One region of the Kocuria sp. CPCC 205258 genome, then DNA from elsewhere that is predicted to be linked to it. Evidence: riboswitches for the same ligand, from Rfam matches in the RefSeq annotation. Region 1 holds a riboswitch; each other region holds the start of a gene.

Region 1 (4,262 bases):
TCGCCTCCGACCCGGCCGCCCCGGGCACCAGGACCAGCATGAGCGCGCCGGAGACCAGTAGGAAGGCCATGGCCACGATGATCCCGCGCGGCATGTCCCGGCGGGGGTCGGCGGTCTCCTCGGCGGCCAGCGGCACGCCCTCGATCGCCAGGAAGAACCAGATCCCGTAGACCAGGGCGGCCATCGCCCCCGCGTAGCCCATGGGCAGGAACGAGCTCGCCCCCACGGCGTCGTTCGGGACGATGTCGAAGAGGTTGGCGGCGTCGAAGTGCGGCACGAGCGCGACGACGGTCACCCCCAGCGCGAGGACCGCAACCACGGTGATCCCGAACATCAGCTTGAGCGCCTCGCCCACCCCGTACATGTGGATGCCCATGAACACCAGGTAGGTCACGAGGTACACGGGCCAGGAGTTTGTGATCCCGAACAGGCCGAGCGCCTCGATGTAGCCGCCGATGAACGTGGCGATCGCCGCCGGGGCCACGGCGTACTCGATGAGCACGGCCATCCCGGTGGCGAAGCCGCCGAGGGGGCCGAGGGCCCGGCGGGCGAACCCGTAGCCGGCGCCGGCCGTGGGGAGCGTGGAGGAGAGCTCGGCGAGGCCGAAGACCATGCAGGTGTACATGAGGCCCATGAGCACGAAGGCGATGAGCAGCCCGCCCCACCCGCCCTCGGAGAGCCCGATGTTCCATCCGGAGAAGTCCCCCGAGATGACGTAGGCGATGCCCAGGCCCGCGAGCAGGACCCACCCCGCGGCCCCGGAGCGGAGCTGGCGGTGCTGGAAGTACTCGTCGGTGCGGGCGGGCTGTGCTGGGGAGTCGGGCATGGGACGATCCCTCCGGGATTCCACAAAGGTCTGAAAACAGACGTTTGGCGCGAGTGGTCACAGTCTGTGGGTTGCCCCCTGCCTCGTCAAGACCCCGCGGCGCGCGGTCGGGTGGTCGCCGAGCGGCGCCCGGGACCGCGTCGCGGTGGAGCCGGCCCCCCGCATGCCGCAGAATGGTGGGCATGAACCAGACCAGCTCCTCAGCCCCTGACCGCCCCGGCCGCGCCCGCTCCTGGGCCTTCATCGCCATCACGGCGGGCTTCCTCGTCTCGGCCGCCCTGATCATCGCGGTGGGCGTGGTCGCCATGGATCTCACCCACTAGGACCTCGGCCGGCCGTCCCGGCCGGAGGGAGCGGCGCGCCGTCCGGACCGGGCGGCGCGCCGCTGCTGCTCGTGGCCCCGGCCGGCGCGCGCGGTGGGCGGGGTCCCGCCGGAGGCGGTCCCCGGGGACCGTGACACCATGGGCGCACGTCGCACCGCAGGGAGGAGCGCCACCGTGAGCGATCCCGTCCAGCACCCCCGCATCCGGCCCGTGCGCCAGGGCAATGCCTTCGAGGAGGCCGTGGAGCGGATCCTCGACTCGATCCGGCTCGGCCTGTTCCGCCGGGGCGAGCGGCTCCCGCCCGAGCGGGAGACCGCGGCGATGCTCGGCATCTCCCGCGCCACGCTCCGGGAAGCCCTGCACGAGCTCCAGGTCGCCGGGGTCCTGGAGGTGGTGCGGGGCCGGTACGGCGGGACCTTCGTGACCGGCCGCACCGCCCTGCCGGACGAGGCCCTCCCCCCGGTGGACCCCGCGGACGTCGAGGACGTGCTGGTGTTCCGCGCGGTGGTCGAGCCCGCCGCGGCGGAGCTGGCCGCGGCGGCGTCCCTCAGCGCGGCCGCCCGGGAGCACCTGCTCGCGTGCCTGCGGCAGGTCGAGGAGAGCACCCCGGAGGACTACCGCCCCGCCGACGCGCGCTTCCACATCGCGGTGGCCGAGCTGGGCGGCTGTCCCAGCCTGGTCCGCGCCGTCGCGGAGGTGCGCTCGCGGGCCAGCGACCTGCTGGACCGGATCCCCGTCCTGCCGGTCAACCTCGAGCACTCCGACCGCCAGCACCGCGAGCTCACCGACGCCGTCCTGGCGGGCGACGCCCCCGCCGCCCGGGCCGCTTCCCTCGCGCACCTGGAGGGCACGGCCGCGCTGCTGCGCGGCTTCCTCGGGCACGCCGGGCAGTCCGACGACGACGCCCCCCGGGACGACCGCGGCCCGGTGTGACCCGCCGCCGCGCGAAGAACGGGCCGGGCTGCGGGGCCGGTGCTTATACTCGTCCGCAGTGACACGGGGTGCCGGCGCCGCACGACGAGCCGGCTGAGATGACACCCGTCGAACCTGATCCAGTTAGGACTGGCGAAGGGATGTCCTGCCGGGACCGGCCGTGGCCGGCCCGCGTCTCCTCGCCCTGACCCCGGGGAGACCCATGCAGATCGCAGAACAGATCGTCCTCGTCACCGGCGGAGCACGAGGGCTGGGCCGCAGCGTCGTCGAGGCCTTCGCCGCCCAGGACGCGAGGGTCGTGGTCAACTACCGCGCGTCCCGGACGGCCGCGGAGGAGCTCGTCGACCGGTACGGCCACGAGCGGGCGGTGGCGCTGGCTGCCGACGTCACCGACGCGCAGCAGGTCGCAGACATGCTCCGCGCGGCCCGGGAGCACTTCGGCTCCCCCGTCACCACCGTGGTCAACAACGCGCTGGCGGACTTCTCCTTCAACGGCGACGCCCGCTCCTCCGCGGAGGACATCCGCTGGGAGGAGTTCCACGCCCAGTTCTCCGGCAGCGTCCGCGGGGCGCTCAACACCGTGCAGCAGGCCCTGCCCGGCATGCGGGAGCGGGGTTTCGGCCGGGTCGTCAACGTCGGCACCAACCTGTTCCAGAACCCCGTGGTCCCGTACCACGACTACACGGCGGCGAAGGCCGCGCTGCTGTCCCTGACCCGCACCCTCGCCAAGGACCTCGGCGCGTACGACGTCACGGTCAACATGGTCTCCGGAGGTCTGCTGCGCACCACCGACGCGAGCGCCGCCACCCCGGACGAAATCTTCGACCACATCGCCTCCGCCACGCCCCTGGGCCGGGTCACCACACCGGCCGAGTTCGCCGACGCCCTGCTGTTCTTCGCCTCGCCGTGGGCGCGCTCGGTCACGGGGCAGAACCTGGTGGTCGACGGCGGGCTGGTCCTCAACTGATGGGGGCCGCCGTGACCGCGCCGCGACAGCTGCACCTCAACGCCTTCCTCTTCGGCGCGGGCCACCACCAGGCGGCGTGGCGGCACCCGGACTCCCCGCTGGAGCGGCTCGGGGACATCGCCCACTGGGAGCGCCTCGCCCGCACCGCCGAGCGGGGCCTCCTCGACGCCGTGTTCTTCGCCGACGGGCACAGCGCCGGCGACGTGGCGGACGGACCCCGGTGGTTCCTCGAACCGCTCACGGCCCTGTCCGCGATGGCGCGGGCCACGGAGCGGATCGGGCTGGTCAGCACGGTCTCGACGACCCTCTGGACGCCGTTCCACGCCGCCCGCCTGCTGGCCTCGCTCGACCACATCAGCCGCGGGCGGGCCGGCTGGAACGTGGTCACCTCCATGTTCGACGCCGAGGCGCGCAACCACGGCCTCCCGGGAATGCCACCGCACGCCCAGCGCTACGCGCGGGCGGCAGAGTTCATCGACGTGACCCATCGGCTGTGGGACTCGTGGTCCGACGACGCCCTGGTCGGCGACCGGCAGGGCCTGCACGCCGACCCCGAGCGGGTGCGCCGGATCGACCACGCCGGCGAGCACTTCCGCGTGGACGGCCCGCTGACCGTGCCGCGCCCGCCCCAGGGGCGTCCGGTCCTGTTCCAGGCGGGCGCCTCCGGGCCGGGCCGGGACCTGGCCGCCCGGCACGCCGAAGGGGTCTACGCCGTGGCCTACGACCTCGAGAGCGCGCGGGAGTACCGCGCCGATCTGAGGCGGCGCGTCGCCGCGGCCGGACGGGACCCGGAGGGCGTGGCCGTCATGCCGGGCCTGGTCACCTACGTGGGCTCCACGGAGGAGGAGGCCCGGGCCAAGCAGGCGGAGGTGGACGCCCTGCTGCCCTCGGAGCAGTCCCTGGCCCAGCTGTCCGCGTTCGTCCAGCAGGACTGCAGCGCCTGGGAGCTGGACGCCCCGGTCCCGGAGCTGCCGCCGCTCGAGGGTTTCACCGGGCCGCAGGGCCGGTACGCCACGATCCTGCGGATCGTGGCGGTCGAGCGGCCCACGGTGCGGCAGCTGCTGGGCCGGCTGGCCGCCGGGGGCGGGCACTGCACGGTGGTCGGCACCCCGGAGGCCGTCGCGGACCGGATGGAGCGCTGGTTCATCTCGGGCGCGGCCGACGGCTTCAACCTCATGCCGCCCCGGCTGCCGGACTCCCTCGACGACTTCGT
Region 2 (4,262 bases), on a different contig from region 1:
GTGGGAGTTCTCGGTGGGCACGCGGGCGCCGTCGAACGCCACGAGGGGCGCGGGGGCGTCCGGGCCGACGAGCGCGTCGGGCGTCCGGTCCCCCGTGAGGTGCCCGCCCTTGACGAGCACCAGGGTGCCGTGGGCGCGGGCCACGCGGTGGCCCTGCGCGAGGGCCTCGTCCCACGACGACGCCGTGTCCTCCCCGGCGAGCACGGCGAGCTCCTGCAGGTTCGGGGTGATCAGGTCGGCGAGGCCGAGCATCGCGCGCAGGGCGTCCTCGGCCTCGCGCTCCAGCAGGCGGCCCCCGGAGGTCGCGACCATGACGGGGTCCAGGACCACGACCGGCGGCCGGTGGGTCCCGAGCCACCGGGTGACGGCCTCGATGACCGGCACGGACCCGAGCATCCCGATCTTGACGGCGTCGATCTCGACGTCCTCGGCGACCGCGTCCAGCTGTGCCGAGAGGAACTCGACCGGCGGGACGTGGATGTCGCGCACGCCCACGGTGTTCTGCACGACGACGGCGGTGACGGCGCTCATCCCGTAGCCGCCCATCGCGGCGATCGACTTGAGGTCCGCGTGCTGGCCGGCGCCGCCCGTGGGGTCGGTGCCGGCGATGGCCAGGACGCGGGGCACGCGGGCGGTCACGGAGCCACCTCCCCGGCGGGCACGGCGGCGAAGGCCCGCAGGTAGCGGGCGGCCGCGGCGGCGGGGTCCGGGTCGGCGCAGATCCCGGAGACCACGGCCAGCCCCGCGGCGCCGGCGGCGCGCAGGCCGGGGGCGTCCTCGACCCGCACCCCGCCGATGGCCAGGCAGGGCAGGGCCGTGCGGGCCGCGGCGCGGGCGAAGCCCTCGACGCCCAGCGGCTCGGGGGGGTCGGGCTTGGTGCGGGTCGCCCGCACCGCCCCGACGCCCAGGTAGTCGACCGTCCCGGCCGGCAGCGCGGCGGCAGCATCGAGCTCCTCCGCCGTGGCGGCGCTGAGGCCGAGCACGGCGTGCGGGCCGCAGATCTCCCGGGCGAGCGCCACGGGCAGGTCGGACTGGCCCACGTGCACGCCGGCCACGGGGGCGCCGGCCGCGCGGGCGGCGAGGTACACGTCGGCGCGGTCGTCCACGAGCACGGGCACCTCCCGGCCCACGCGCTCGGCGACGGCCGTCAGCAGGGCGACGAGCTCGCGGACCGGGGCGTCCTTCTCCCGCACCTGCACCATGGTGGCTCCCCCGCGCACGGCGGCGGCCACGACGTCCGGGACCGTCCGGGGGGCGCTCAGGGCGGTGTCCGTCACCAGGTGCAGGGACAGGGCCGCGGGGTCGAGGCGCGGGCTCACCGGGCGACCTCCTCGCGCACGAGCTCCGCCCGGGCAGCGATCCCCTCCGGGGTGACGGCGTGCAGCCGGTCCAGCAGCGCCACGGCGAAGGAGCCGGGCCCGGCGGAGTCGGAGGCCGCGTCCTCGGCCGCGAGGGTGTACACCGTGGTGGCGGCCACCGCCGCGGCGGCCGGGTCCGTGCGCACGGCGGTGAACGCGGCCATGAGGGCGCCCAGGGCGCACCCGCCGCCGGTGATGCGGGTCAGCAGGGGCGTGCCGTGCGGCACCCGGACCACGGTGCCGTCCGGGGAGCGGACGAGGTCCACGGGCCCGGACACGGCCACCGCCGAGCCGGCCCGCTCGGCGAGCGCGGCGGCGGCGTCCCGGGCCGCGTCGACGCCGTGGGTCGCGTCTGTGCCGCGGCCGCCGGCGCCGCCGGCGAGGGCGATGACCTCGGAGGCGTTGCCGCGCACGATCGCCGGCTCGAACCCGAGCAGGTCGCGGGCCAGCGCCGTGCGCACGGGCAGGGCACCCACCGCCACCGGGTCCAGGACCCAGGCCCGGCCCGCGCGGCGCCGGGCCCCGACGGCCTCGTAGGCGGCGCCGCGCTGCTCGGCGGTGGGCGTGCCGGTGTTCACGAGGAGGCCGTCGGCGAGCTCCGCGAAGACCCCGCCCTCGCCCTGGATGTCGGTCATCGCCGGGGACGCGCCCACGGCGAGCAGCACGTTGGCGGTGAAGTTGGTGACCACGGCGTTGGTGATGCACTGCACCAGCGGCGCCGCGGCGCGCAGGTCCGCCAGGGCCGCGGCGGCGTCCTCGGCGAGCGCGGGGTCCGGCGGCACCGGCCTCCCGGGTCCTGGTGTGCGGTCGGACGGGGGTACGGCATCGCGCATCTGCGACATCCCTTCGCTAGTACTGGCTAGATCAGGTTCGACGGGTGTGTTCTCAGCCGCTCGTGCGGCACCCCGTGTCTGGTGTCCTGCCAGTCTAGTCGTCGTGCGGGAGCCGGCACGGACCCCGCACGGGATCAGAACATGCCGTTGGCGTGCGCCATCCGCTCGGGCACCGGCTGCGCGACGCCCCAGTGCTCCACGATCCGGCCGTCGTCGAGGCGCCAGAGGTCGTAGCAGGCCACCGTTCCGGTGGATCCCCCGTCGCTGTTCCCTCCGGGCACGGCCTCCGCGACGGTCAGCACGAAGTTCCCCTCGCCGACCACGCGGCGCAGCCGCTGGTACGCGGGCTGCGGGCCGTCCGGCGTGCCGCCGGTGTGCTCGGTGCAGCCCCGGGGGCTCATGTGGTCCTGGACGGCGTGGCGGTCGCCCCCGACGAGGGCGGCCTCGACCCACTCGGCGGCGATGCGCTTGTTGTCCTGCGTCCGCTCGTGGTCCGTGACCGCGACGGGGCCGTCGAGCTGGGGGCGGGCGCCGTCGGGGCCCGTGCGCAGGGGCTCGAGGACGTCCCAGTGCTCGGCGATCCGTCCGTCCTCCACCCGGAAGACGTCGAAGCCGACCAGCGGCTCCGGACCGAGCCCTTCGTACACCGAGTGGACGGCCACCGTCCCGTGGTCGTCGAGCATCCGGACCATGTCCACGCGGAAGTCGTCGGGCATGCTCCGCACGAACTGCCTGAGACCCTCGCGCCCGTCCGGCGCGAGCGGCGAGTGCTGGACGAAGTCCTCCGTGTAGTGACGGTCCACGGCCGACGGATCCCGGTGGACGAACAGTTCCGTGCCGGTGGTGCGGATGGTGTCTGCACTGGTCATGGCGATGCTCCCTGGAACGGGCGGCCGCTCTCCCGGCGGACGGGACGGCGGCCCCGGGTGTGCTGTGGTGCGCACCACGGTACGCCGCCGTGCGGAGGGCGGGCAGGCCGGGGCGGTCCGTGACGGTCCGCGACGACGGAGGACCCCGACCGTGCCGGTCGGGGTCCTCCGTGGTGCTGCTCGGCGGGGCGGGTCAGCCCCGGTCGGCGGGCCGGCCGCTGGTGAGGTCCTCGGCCTTGACGCCGACGCCGACGACGGTCGGCGCCCGGCGGGAGGGGTCCTCCGGGGCGCGCTGGGCGACGGTCTTCGCCTCGTGCCGGGCGCCCTCCGCGGCGGCCGCTCGGCCGGCGGTCACCTCGGCCTCGCCGGGCCGCGCCGTCGGGGCCGAGGCCCGCCGGGAGCGCCGCCGGGGCCGCACGGGCTCCGCGTCCGCCTGTTCCGCGACGACCGCCGCGGCCGGGGCGGGAGCCTGCCGCTCCGTGCGCTCCTGGGCCGTGCTCTCCTGGGCCGGGGCCTCCGCCGCGGCGGTGGCCCCCTCCGCGGCGTCATCCGCACCGGTGACCGCCTCGGCGGCGGCCTCCGGGGCGGCGGAGCCGGCGTCCGGTCCCCGCTGCCCGAAGACCTCCGCGAGGGAGTCCAGGCTCAGCGGCCGGGCCTCGGCGGGCTCGACGACCACGGCGTGGCCCTGCGGCAGCTCGATGACCTCGCCGTTGATGGTCAGGCGCGAGCCCTGCTCGCCCGGCGCCCCCTCGGCGGGGAGCTGCTCCGGGGCGGCGGGGGCGGTGTCCTCCCCCTCCTCCGGCTGCTGCTCGGCGGCGGTGTCCCCGCCCTGGCCGCGTCCGCGGCTGCGCTTGCCGCGGCGCTTCTTCCGGGAGCGCCCCGAGCCCTCGGGCCGGGACTCCGCGGGCTGGGCGGCCTCCTCGGCGCGCTCCGGCTCGTCCGCGGCCGCCTCCTCGTGGTGGGTGGCGGCGGCGATCGTCGCGAACGCCGTCCGCGCGGCCTCGGCCTTGGCCTTCTCCGCGGGGTCGGCCTCGGCGGAGCGCTGCTCCGTCCGGGCGGGCTGCTGCTCGTTGCGGCCCCCGCGGCCGCGCTTGCGCTCCGTGCGGTTCGGCCGCTGGTCGCGGGACTCGCTCGTGGCGCCGCCGGAGCGGCCCTCGAGCGGGTGGTCGTGGACCACCACGCCGCGGCCGGCGCAGTGCTCG
Region 3 (4,262 bases), 450 kb from region 1:
GCGCCGTGCTGGACACCGTCCTGGACGCCGCCGCGGCCGTGTGCCTCGTGGTCGGCGCGCTCATGTCCCTCGCCGCCGCGATCGGCCTGGTCCGCTTCCCGGACCTGCTGACGCGCATGCATGCCGGCACCAAGCCCCAGGTCTTCGGGCTGCTCCTCATGCTCACGGCCGTCGCCCTCGAGAACCGCCAACCCGTCATGATCCCGCTCATCGCCCTGGGCTGGATCTTCCAGCTGCTCACCGTGCCCGTCTCGGCGCACATGGTGGGACGCTCGACGTACCGCACCAAGCACCTGAACCGGACCACGCTGACCCAGGACGACCTGCAGAAGGTCCTCAACCGCGCCGCGGAGGGCGGGGCGGAGGGCTCCGCGGAAGGCGCTGCCGCGGGTCCGCCGGTGCCGAGCCCGGACGGCCGGCGGGCGGACGGACAGCAGACTGACGGATCGCCGGGGACGCGTTAGGCTGGGCAGGATCGACAGGGCGCACCCGCGTCCCCCTCGGACGACAAGGAGCAGCACTCCATGAACACCAAGGTCCTCGAACTCGTGGGCACCGGCCTCTCGCTCGGCGGCGTGGCGCTCTCGCACAAGGTGCTCGGCGCGGCGTGGACGCGCATCACCGGCGACCCGCCCCCCGCCAAGAACCCGGACCCGGACGAGGCCTGGACGGGCATCATCATCTGGTCGCTCGTGACCGGTCTCGTGGGCACCGTCATCAAGGTCGGCATCTCCCGCCAGATCGCGAAGATGGAGAACAAGCCGCAGACCAACCCCAAGGCCTCGAGCCAGGCCGAGGTCTGAGGCCCGGCGAGCACCTCGCGCAGGGGCCCGTCCGGCCGGACACCGCACCGGTGTCCGGCCGGACGGGCCCCTGCGTCGTTCACCGGCCGTGCGTCGGCAGTGCACGGAGCGGGCGAGGGAGGGGTAGACTCGGTGCCACTGAACGACAGGGGAGCGCCCCGCCGGTGAGACCGGCGCGGCGCTGAGAGTGCGGATCGCCGCAGACCCTCGAACCTGCTCCGGTTAGCACCGGCGAAGGGAGTCGAGCATCTCAGGGGTGCTTCCCCGGGAACGCGCCACCGGCGCGGCCCGCGGAACCCCGTCCCCTCCTGGCACCGACGGCTCGCTGAGCCCAGGAGGAACCCACCGTGAACACCACCACCCACCGCCCCGCCCGCCGCCCCGGCACGTCCCGCGCGTCGTCCTGGCGCGTCGTCGACATCGTCATGGCCGCCGTCCTCGCCGCCGTGTGCGCGGTCGTCTTCTGGGCGTGGTCGAACCTGCTCTACCCCGTGGTCGGCACGGCCGCGGTCGCCTACCCGCCCGCCGTGGGGCTGATCGCCGGCGGCTGGCTCGTGGCCGGCGTGCTCGGCGGGCTGATCATCCGCAAGCCCGGCGCCGCGCTGTTCTGCGAGCTGCTCGCCGCCGTGATCGAGAGCTTCCTGGGCACCCACTTCGGCCTGCTGGTCGTGCTCTCCGGTCTCGTCCAGGGCATCGGCGCGGAGCTGGCCTTCGCCGCCTTCCGGTACCGCCGGTTCGACGCCCTCGCGGCGGCCGTGGCGGGCGCCGTGAGCGGGATCTTCCTCGGCGTCCACGAGAACATCGTCTACAACTACGAGTGGGCGCTGAGCCACCAGGTGGTCTACGTGGTCCTGGCGGCCGTCTCCGGGGCGGTGCTCGCGGGCCTGCTGATGCAGGCCGTGGTGCGGGCCCTCGCGGCCACCGGCGTGCTGCAGGGTCTCGCGTCGGGTCGGGCCGTGCGGCGATGACGGCTCCCACGACCCCGGACCCCGTGGTGCCCGCCGGCCGCGGGGCCCGGGTCGAGGCCCGCGGCTTCGGCTGGCACCACCCCGGGCGGGACGCGGCGGCGCTGCGCGGCCTCGACCTCGTGGTGGAGCCGGGGGAGCGCGTGCTCCTGCTGGGACCCAGCGGGGCGGGCAAGTCCACCCTCCTGCACGCCCTGGCGGGAGTCCTCCACGACGACGACGGGCAGTCCGCCTCCGGCGAGCTGCTGCTCGACGGCATGCCGCCGGAGCAGGCGCGCGGCCGGGCCGGTCTCGTGCAGCAGGACCCCGAGTCCCAGGTGGTGCTGTCCCGGATCGGGGACGACACCGCCTTCGGCCTCGAGAACCTCGCGGTGCCCCGGGAGCAGATCTGGCCGCGGGTGCGCGCGGCGCTCGACGACGTGGGGCTGGACCTCCCCCTCGACCACTCCACCGCGGCCCTGTCCGGCGGGCAGAAGCAGCGCCTGGCGCTCGCGGGCGCCGTGGCCATGAGCCCCGGGCTGCTGCTGCTCGACGAGCCGACCGCCAACCTGGACCCCGCCGGCGTGCGGCAGGTCCGCGACGCCGTGGTGTCCTGCCTCGACCGCAGCGGCGCCACGCTCGTGGTCGTGGAGCACCGTGTCGCCGTGTGGGCCGAGGTCGTGGACCGCGTCGTCGTGCTCGGCCGGGACGGGAGCATCACCCACGACGGCGCGCCGGGCCGGGTGCTCGGCGCCGCGGCCGACGAGCTCAGCGGCGCGGGGGTGTGGGTGCCCGGCCGGGTGCCGGCCACGCGTGCGCCCGCTCGCCCCGCCGCGGGTCCCCGTGCAGGCTCCGGTGCACATCCCGCCGGGGGTCCCGCCGGAACCCGGGCCGCCGGCTCCGGGGCGGACGGCGCACCGCTGCTGAGCGCCACCGGTCTGGGCGTCTCGCGCAGCCAGCCCTCGGCGCGGCAGCTGCGCGCCCGGCGGCGGGCGCGGCGTCGCGGCCGCCCGGTGGACGACGCCGCCGCGGGCCGGGACCTCCCCACGGCGGTGGCCGGCGTGGAGCTGACCCTGCGCCGCGGCCGCGCGCTCGCGCTGACCGGGCCCAACGGCGCCGGCAAGTCCACGCTCGCGCTGACGCTGGCGGGTCTGCTCGCCCCCGTGCGCGGCACCGTGCGGGCCCACCCGGTCCTCGACCGAGGCGCGGGCCCCGACCCGCTCGAGTGGAGCGGCCGGGAGCTCGTGGCCCGTGTGGGGACGGTCTTCCAGGAGCCCGAGCACCAGTTCCTGCGCGCCACCGTGCGGGCCGAGCTCGAACTGGGCCCCCGGCTGGCCGGCACGCCGGTGGCCGAGCGGGAGCGCCGCACGGACGAACTGCTCCGCCGGCTGCGGCTCTCGCACCTGGCCGACGCCAACCCGTTCACCCTCTCCGGGGGCGAGAAGCGGCGGCTGTCCGTGGCCACGGTGCTCGCCACGGACCCGGACGTGCTGGTGCTCGACGAGCCGACGTTCGGTCAGGACGCCCTGACGTGGGCGGAGCTCGTGGACCTGCTCGTGGAGCTCGTCGACGCCGGCACGTCGGTCCTCGCCGTGACCCACGACGAGGACTTCGTGCGGGCGCTCGGCGCCGAGGTGCTGGCGCTGGGCACCCCGAGCGAGCGGGGCCGCGCCGCTCGCACGGCACCGGCGGCGGGAGGGGCGCCGGCCGTTCCTGTCGTGCGGTCCGCGTCCGCGGCGGGGAAGACCGCGGCTGCTCCTGCCGTGCGGTCCGCGGCCGCGGCAGGGAGTGCCCCGGCCGCTCCGGCGGCGCCGGGGGCCGGCGCGGTGCGGGTCGTCCCCGTCCGGCGGGAGCCCGTCCGGTGAGCGCCGCCGCGATCGCGCCGTCGGCCCGGACCTCCCTGCTGGGGCGCACGAACGCGGTGGTCAAGCTGGCCGGGGCGCTGCTGCTGACCGTGGTGCTGCTGCTCAGCGCGGACCCCGTGACGTCGGGGACCGTGCTGCTGGGCGAGGTGCTGCTGCTGGCGCTGGCCGGTCAGCGCCCGCTCGCGCTGCTGCGCCGGGCGTGGCCGGTGGTCGTGGCGGCGCTCGTGAGCGGGTGGGGCACGGCCCTGCTCGCCGAGGACTCCGGGCCGGTGCTGCTCGACCTGGGGGTCACCGGGATCTCGTCCGGCTCGGTGGCCGCGGGGGCGGCGATCGCCCTGCGCGGGCTGGCGCTGGCGCTGCCCGGGCTGATGCTGGTGCTCACCACGGATCCCACGGATCTCGCCGACGGCCTCGCCCAGACGCTGCGCCTGCCGGCCCGCTTCGTGCTCGCGTCCCTGGCCGCGCTGCGGCTGGTGGGGGTGATGGTCTCCGAGTGGGCCACCCTGGCGATGGCGCGGCGGGCGCGCGGGGCGGGGTCCGGGCACGGTCCGGTGGGCGCGCTGCGGGAGTTCGGCGGCCAGGCCTTCACGCTGCTGGTGCAGTCCCTGCGACGGGCCACCCGGCTGTCGGTCACCATGGAGGCCCGCGGC
Region 4 (4,262 bases), 150 kb from region 1:
CGGGCTCGGCCGGGCGCGGCGGCCACCCGCCGGGGCCGGGTCCGAACACCGGCCCGGAGGCGCCCTGGGCACCGGTGCCCGGTGCGCCGGGCTGCTGGTCCCCGGGGCCGTACCCGGGGGTGCCGTATCCCGGACCGCCCGGGCCGGGTGCCCCGGGTTCGGGGTGCTGGCCCGGGAACTGCCCGGGCGGCGGCGGGGCCGGGCTCGCGGGGCTCACCCCCCACTGGGGGTTCTCCGGCGAGCCCGCCGGAGGGGCGCCGGGCGGGGGTGTTCCCGGGCGGATGTCACCGTCCGCGGCCGGGCCGGTCACGGAGGAGGATCCCGCGGTCGGGCCCGGCGCCGGGGGAGCCGCCGGCGGCAGGGTCTCGCCCGAGAGCACGGGCCCGTCCTCGCGGTGGCCCCGCTCCGCCTCGTTCAGCAGGGTCACGAACTGCTCGAGCGGCTCGGACCCGTCGTGCTCCCGCGCCAGGAAGCGCTCGGCGCGGCGGCGCACCACCTTGTAGACGCGCCCGTCGTCGGGAATGCCCAGGTCCCGGGCGGCCCGCGCCACGGCCAGCGGGGGCTGCTCCGGCAGGGGGTTGGTGCCCCACTCCAGGAGCCCGGTCAGCAGGGGGCGCTCGAGCACGGCGGCCAGGGCCGCCCGGGCGCCCGGCACCCGGGTGAGCTCCAGCAGCCCGCTCGGCGGCGCGGACGGGCACCCCGGCACGTCGCTGGGCAGCCGGGCGGCGCGCTCCAGCCAGAAGGTGTCGCCGAAGAGGGTGGCGAGCAGCACGGCGGCGGCGAGCCGGTCGTCGCTCGGGGCGGCGTCCTCCGGGAGGCCCTGCTCCCAGTGCGTGCCGAGGGCGCGGCGGGCGGGCTCACCGGCCAGCCGGACGCGCAGCTGCGCGTCCTCCGGGCCGCGGGCGGTCTCCGCGGGGCGCTCCACCGCGTGCCGCACCTGGGGGTCGAGCTCGGGGTCCATGGGCCACCTCTCCGTCGTCGTCCTGCGTCCATGCTCTCAGAACGTGCTGGACGGCGGCGGGGAGCCGACGGTGAGACGGGCGGCGGTCCGCCCCGGGCTCAGGCGGGGAGCAGACCGCGCAGCTGCCCGGCGGCGACGCGGGGATCGGGGGCCTCGGTGACGGCGCGGACGACGACGACGCCGCGCGCCCCGGCCTCCAGCACCTGCGGGAGCCGCGGCTCGTCGATGCCGCCGATGGCGAACCACGGCACGGGCAGGACCTCCGGGTCCGCGTCCAGCCGGGCCTCCGTCAGCTCGGCGACCGCGCGGACGAACTCCAGCCCGGTGGCCGGGCGCCCCGGCTTGGTGGGCGTGGCCCAGACGGGGCCGGTGCAGAAGTAGTCGACGTCCGGGTCCTCGAGCGCCGCCGTGGCCTGTCCGAGGTCGTGGGTGGAGCGCCCGATCAGCACGTCGGGGCCCAGGAGCCGCCGGGCCTGGGCGGGGCTGAGGTCGTGCTGGCCCACGTGGAAGACGTCGGCGCCCACGAGCGCGGCGATGTCGGCGCGGTCGTTGACCGCGAACAGGGCATCGTACTCGGCGGCGACCCGGCCCAGCAGCTCCAGCGCGGCGATCTCCTCGTCCGCGTCGATGCTCTTGTCCCGCAGCTGGACGATGTCCGCGCCGCCGGCGTAGGCCGCGTGCAGGAACTCCTCGAGGTCGCCCCGGTCCCGGCGGGCGTCCGTGCACACGTACAGCCGGGCGGCGAGGAGACGGGCCGTCCGGGTGTCTCGCAGGGAGGACTCGGCAGGGGCGGAGGCGTCACGGGTAGGGTGGGTCACACGCTGATGATAGGTCAGCGGTTCTGCGGGAGCCCCACCGGGGGCTGAGAGGGCGTCCAGCGCCGACCGCCACACCTGATGCGGGTCATGCCGCCGGAGGAAAGGACGTTCCCTGTGACTGCCGCGCACCCCGCCCCCACGACCGCGCCCCACCCGCTGGTCGACGGGCCCGAGCACGTCCGCGCCGACGTCGCCGTCGTCGGCGCCGGGGTGATCGGCCTGGCCACCGCCTGGGAGCTGCGCCGCCGCGGCCGCTCGGTGGTCGTGGTGGACCCCGAGCCGGGCTCCGGCGCCAGCCGCGCCGCGGCCGGGATGCTCGCCCCGGTGAGCGAGGTCCAGTACCGGCAGGAGCCCCTGTACCCCCTCATGACCGCCTCGGCCGCCGAGTACCCGGCGTTCGTGGCCGCCCTCGAGCAGGCCGCCGGCGGGACGGTGGGCCACCGGGCCACCGAGACCCTGGTCTGCGGCGTGGACGCCGCCGACCGGCAGGCCCTGGCGGACCTCCGCGCGCTGCAGGGGCGCCACGGCATGACGGTGGAGCCGCTGACCCTGCGCGCCGCCCGCACCCTCGAGCCGGCCCTGAGCCCGCGGCTGTCCGCGGCGTTCCGGATCCCCGACGACCACCAGGTGGACCCGCGCCGCCTCGTGGCCGGGCTGCTCGCAGCCCTCGTCGCCCCGGAACTCCCCGACCTCCCGGAGCTCCCGGAGCGCCCCGGGCTCCCGGCCGCGCGCGACGGCGGACCGGCCCGGCTCGTCCACGACCTCGCCACGGGGCTGCGCCGCAACGCCGAGGGCGCGGCGACCGGCGTCCGCCTGGCCGGCGGCGGGATGGTCTCCGCGACCTGGACGGTCCTCGCCCCCGGCGCCGGGCTCGGCGAGCTCGAAGGGCTGCCGGAGGACTGGCACCCGCCGCTGCGGCCGGTGCACGGGGACATCCTGCGCGCCCGGGTCCCCGCCGGGGCGCCGGAGCTGCTCGGGCGCACCGTCCGCGGCCTGGTGCACGGGGTGCCCGTCTACCTGGTGCCCCGCGCCGACGGGACCGTGGTGATCGGGGCGACCTCCCGCGAGGACGACCTGACCGGTCCCAGCGCCGGCGGCGTGTTCCGGCTGCTGCGCGACGCCCAGGCGCTCGTGCCCGGCGTCGCCGACCTCGAGCTGGTCGAGGTGCTGGCCCGCGCCCGGCCCGGCACCCCGGACGACATCCCCTACCTCGGCCGGGTCCGCGACCCGGACGGATCGCCGGTGCCGGGGCTCGTGGTCTCCACCGGCTACTTCCGCCACGGCGTCCTGCTCGCCCCACTGGCCGCCCGGCTCGCCGCGCAGCTGGTGGCCGGCGGGACCGGAGCCGATCCGGCCGCCGACGCCGAGCACCTCGCCACCACCGACCCGCACCGCTTCGACCGCCCCGTCGAGGCCCGTCCAGGGGATCCCGCGCCGGCCGCCGCCGGGCCCGGGCCCCGGAGCAGGAGCACCCGATGACCGCCATCACCCTCAACGGCCGCCCGCACCGCGTGGCGGCGGAGGCGACCGTCGTCGACCTCGTCGCCGAGACCGTCGGCCGCCCCCTGGGCCCCGACGGCGCCCCGCTGGACGGCGGGCGCCTCGGCGTGGCCGTGGCCGTGGACGCCGCGGTCGTGCCCCGCAGCCGCTGGCGGCGGACCCCCGTGGCGGAGGGCCAGTCCATCGAGATCATCACCGCCGTCCAGGGAGGCTGACGTGACCGCCCTGCACCCCGACCCCCTCGTGCTCGACGGCATCGAGCTGAACTCCCGGCTGATCATGGGCACCGGCGGCCTGAGCTCGCTGCACACCCTCGAGCAGGCGCTGCTGGCCTCCGGCACCGAGCTGACCACCGTGGCCCTGCGCCGCTACGCCCCCGGCCAGGGCGACTCCCTCTTCGCCCTGCTCGAGCGCAACGACATCCGGATCCTGCCCAACACCGCCGGGTGCTACACCGCCCGGGACGCGCTGCTGACCGCCGAGCTCGGCCGGGAGGCCCTCGAGACCGACTGGGTCAAGCTCGAGGTCATCGCGGACGAGGACACGCTGCTGCCCGACGTGGTGGAGCTCCTCGACGCCACCGAGCAGCTCGTGGCCCGCGGCTTCAAGGTCTTCGCCTACACCTCCGACGACCCGGCCGTCGCACGCCGCCTCGAGGACCTGGGCGCGGCCGCGGTGATGCCCCTGGGCGCCCCCATCGGCACCGGGCTGGGCATCCTCAACCCGCACAACATCGAGCTCATCGCCTCCCGGGCGTCCGTGCCCGTGGTGCTCGACGCCGGGATCGGCACCGCCTCCGAGGCCGCGCTGGCCATGGAGCTGGGCTGCGACGCCGTGCTGCTGGCCAGCGCGGTCACCCGCGCCCAGGACCCGGTGGCGATGGCCACCGCGATGCGCCACGCCGTGCTCGCCGGCCGGCTCGCCGCCGGTGCCGGGCGCATCCCGGCCCGCCGCCACGCCCACGCGTCCTCGCCGATGGCCGG

The links. A riboswitch is a leader RNA that binds a small molecule or an ion and turns the genes downstream of it on or off. The one in region 1 is predicted to bind thiamine pyrophosphate.
Region 2: it holds a riboswitch for thiamine pyrophosphate, as region 1 does, so the genes downstream of both, thiM (hydroxyethylthiazole kinase) here and RF644_RS02440 (3-oxoacyl-ACP reductase) in region 1, are expected to answer to the same signal.
Region 3: it holds a riboswitch for thiamine pyrophosphate, as region 1 does, so the genes downstream of both, RF644_RS00395 (ECF transporter S component) here and RF644_RS02440 (3-oxoacyl-ACP reductase) in region 1, are expected to answer to the same signal.
Region 4: it holds a riboswitch for thiamine pyrophosphate, as region 1 does, so the genes downstream of both, RF644_RS03150 (FAD-dependent oxidoreductase) here and RF644_RS02440 (3-oxoacyl-ACP reductase) in region 1, are expected to answer to the same signal.

Annotation. Positions count from the first base shown of each region.
Region 1 covers NZ_JAVKPS010000001.1:523,269-527,530, forward strand. Annotated here, with positions in the region: gene eat (ethanolamine permease) at 1-826, opposite strand, end outside; gene RF644_RS02430 (hypothetical protein) at 1,009-1,149, shown strand; gene RF644_RS02435 (FadR/GntR family transcriptional regulator) at 1,324-2,082, shown strand; TPP riboswitch at 2,137-2,240, shown strand; gene RF644_RS02440 (3-oxoacyl-ACP reductase) at 2,285-3,049, shown strand; gene RF644_RS02445 (LLM class flavin-dependent oxidoreductase) at 3,049-4,262, shown strand, end outside.
Region 2 covers NZ_JAVKPS010000003.1:442,601-446,862, forward strand. Annotated here, with positions in the region: gene RF644_RS08080 (bifunctional hydroxymethylpyrimidine kinase/phosphomethylpyrimidine kinase) at 1-639, opposite strand, end outside; gene thiE (thiamine phosphate synthase) at 636-1,319, opposite strand; gene thiM (hydroxyethylthiazole kinase) at 1,316-2,140, opposite strand; TPP riboswitch at 2,183-2,276, opposite strand; gene RF644_RS08095 (nuclear transport factor 2 family protein) at 2,326-3,060, opposite strand; gene RF644_RS08100 (Rne/Rng family ribonuclease) at 3,254-4,262, opposite strand, start outside.
Region 3 covers NZ_JAVKPS010000001.1:78,126-82,387, reverse strand. Annotated here, with positions in the region: gene mnhG (monovalent cation/H(+) antiporter subunit G) at 1-464, shown strand, start outside; gene RF644_RS00400 (DUF4235 domain-containing protein) at 525-803, shown strand; TPP riboswitch at 941-1,060, shown strand; gene RF644_RS00395 (ECF transporter S component) at 1,151-1,771, shown strand; gene RF644_RS00390 (ABC transporter ATP-binding protein) at 1,768-3,612, shown strand; gene RF644_RS00385 (energy-coupling factor transporter transmembrane protein EcfT) at 3,609-4,262, shown strand, end outside.
Region 4 covers NZ_JAVKPS010000001.1:676,721-680,982, reverse strand. Annotated here, with positions in the region: gene RF644_RS03160 (hypothetical protein) at 1-961, opposite strand, end outside; gene thiE (thiamine phosphate synthase) at 1,060-1,689, opposite strand; TPP riboswitch at 1,795-1,898, shown strand; gene RF644_RS03150 (FAD-dependent oxidoreductase) at 1,894-3,258, shown strand; gene thiS (sulfur carrier protein ThiS) at 3,255-3,494, shown strand; gene RF644_RS03140 (thiazole synthase) at 3,496-4,262, shown strand, end outside.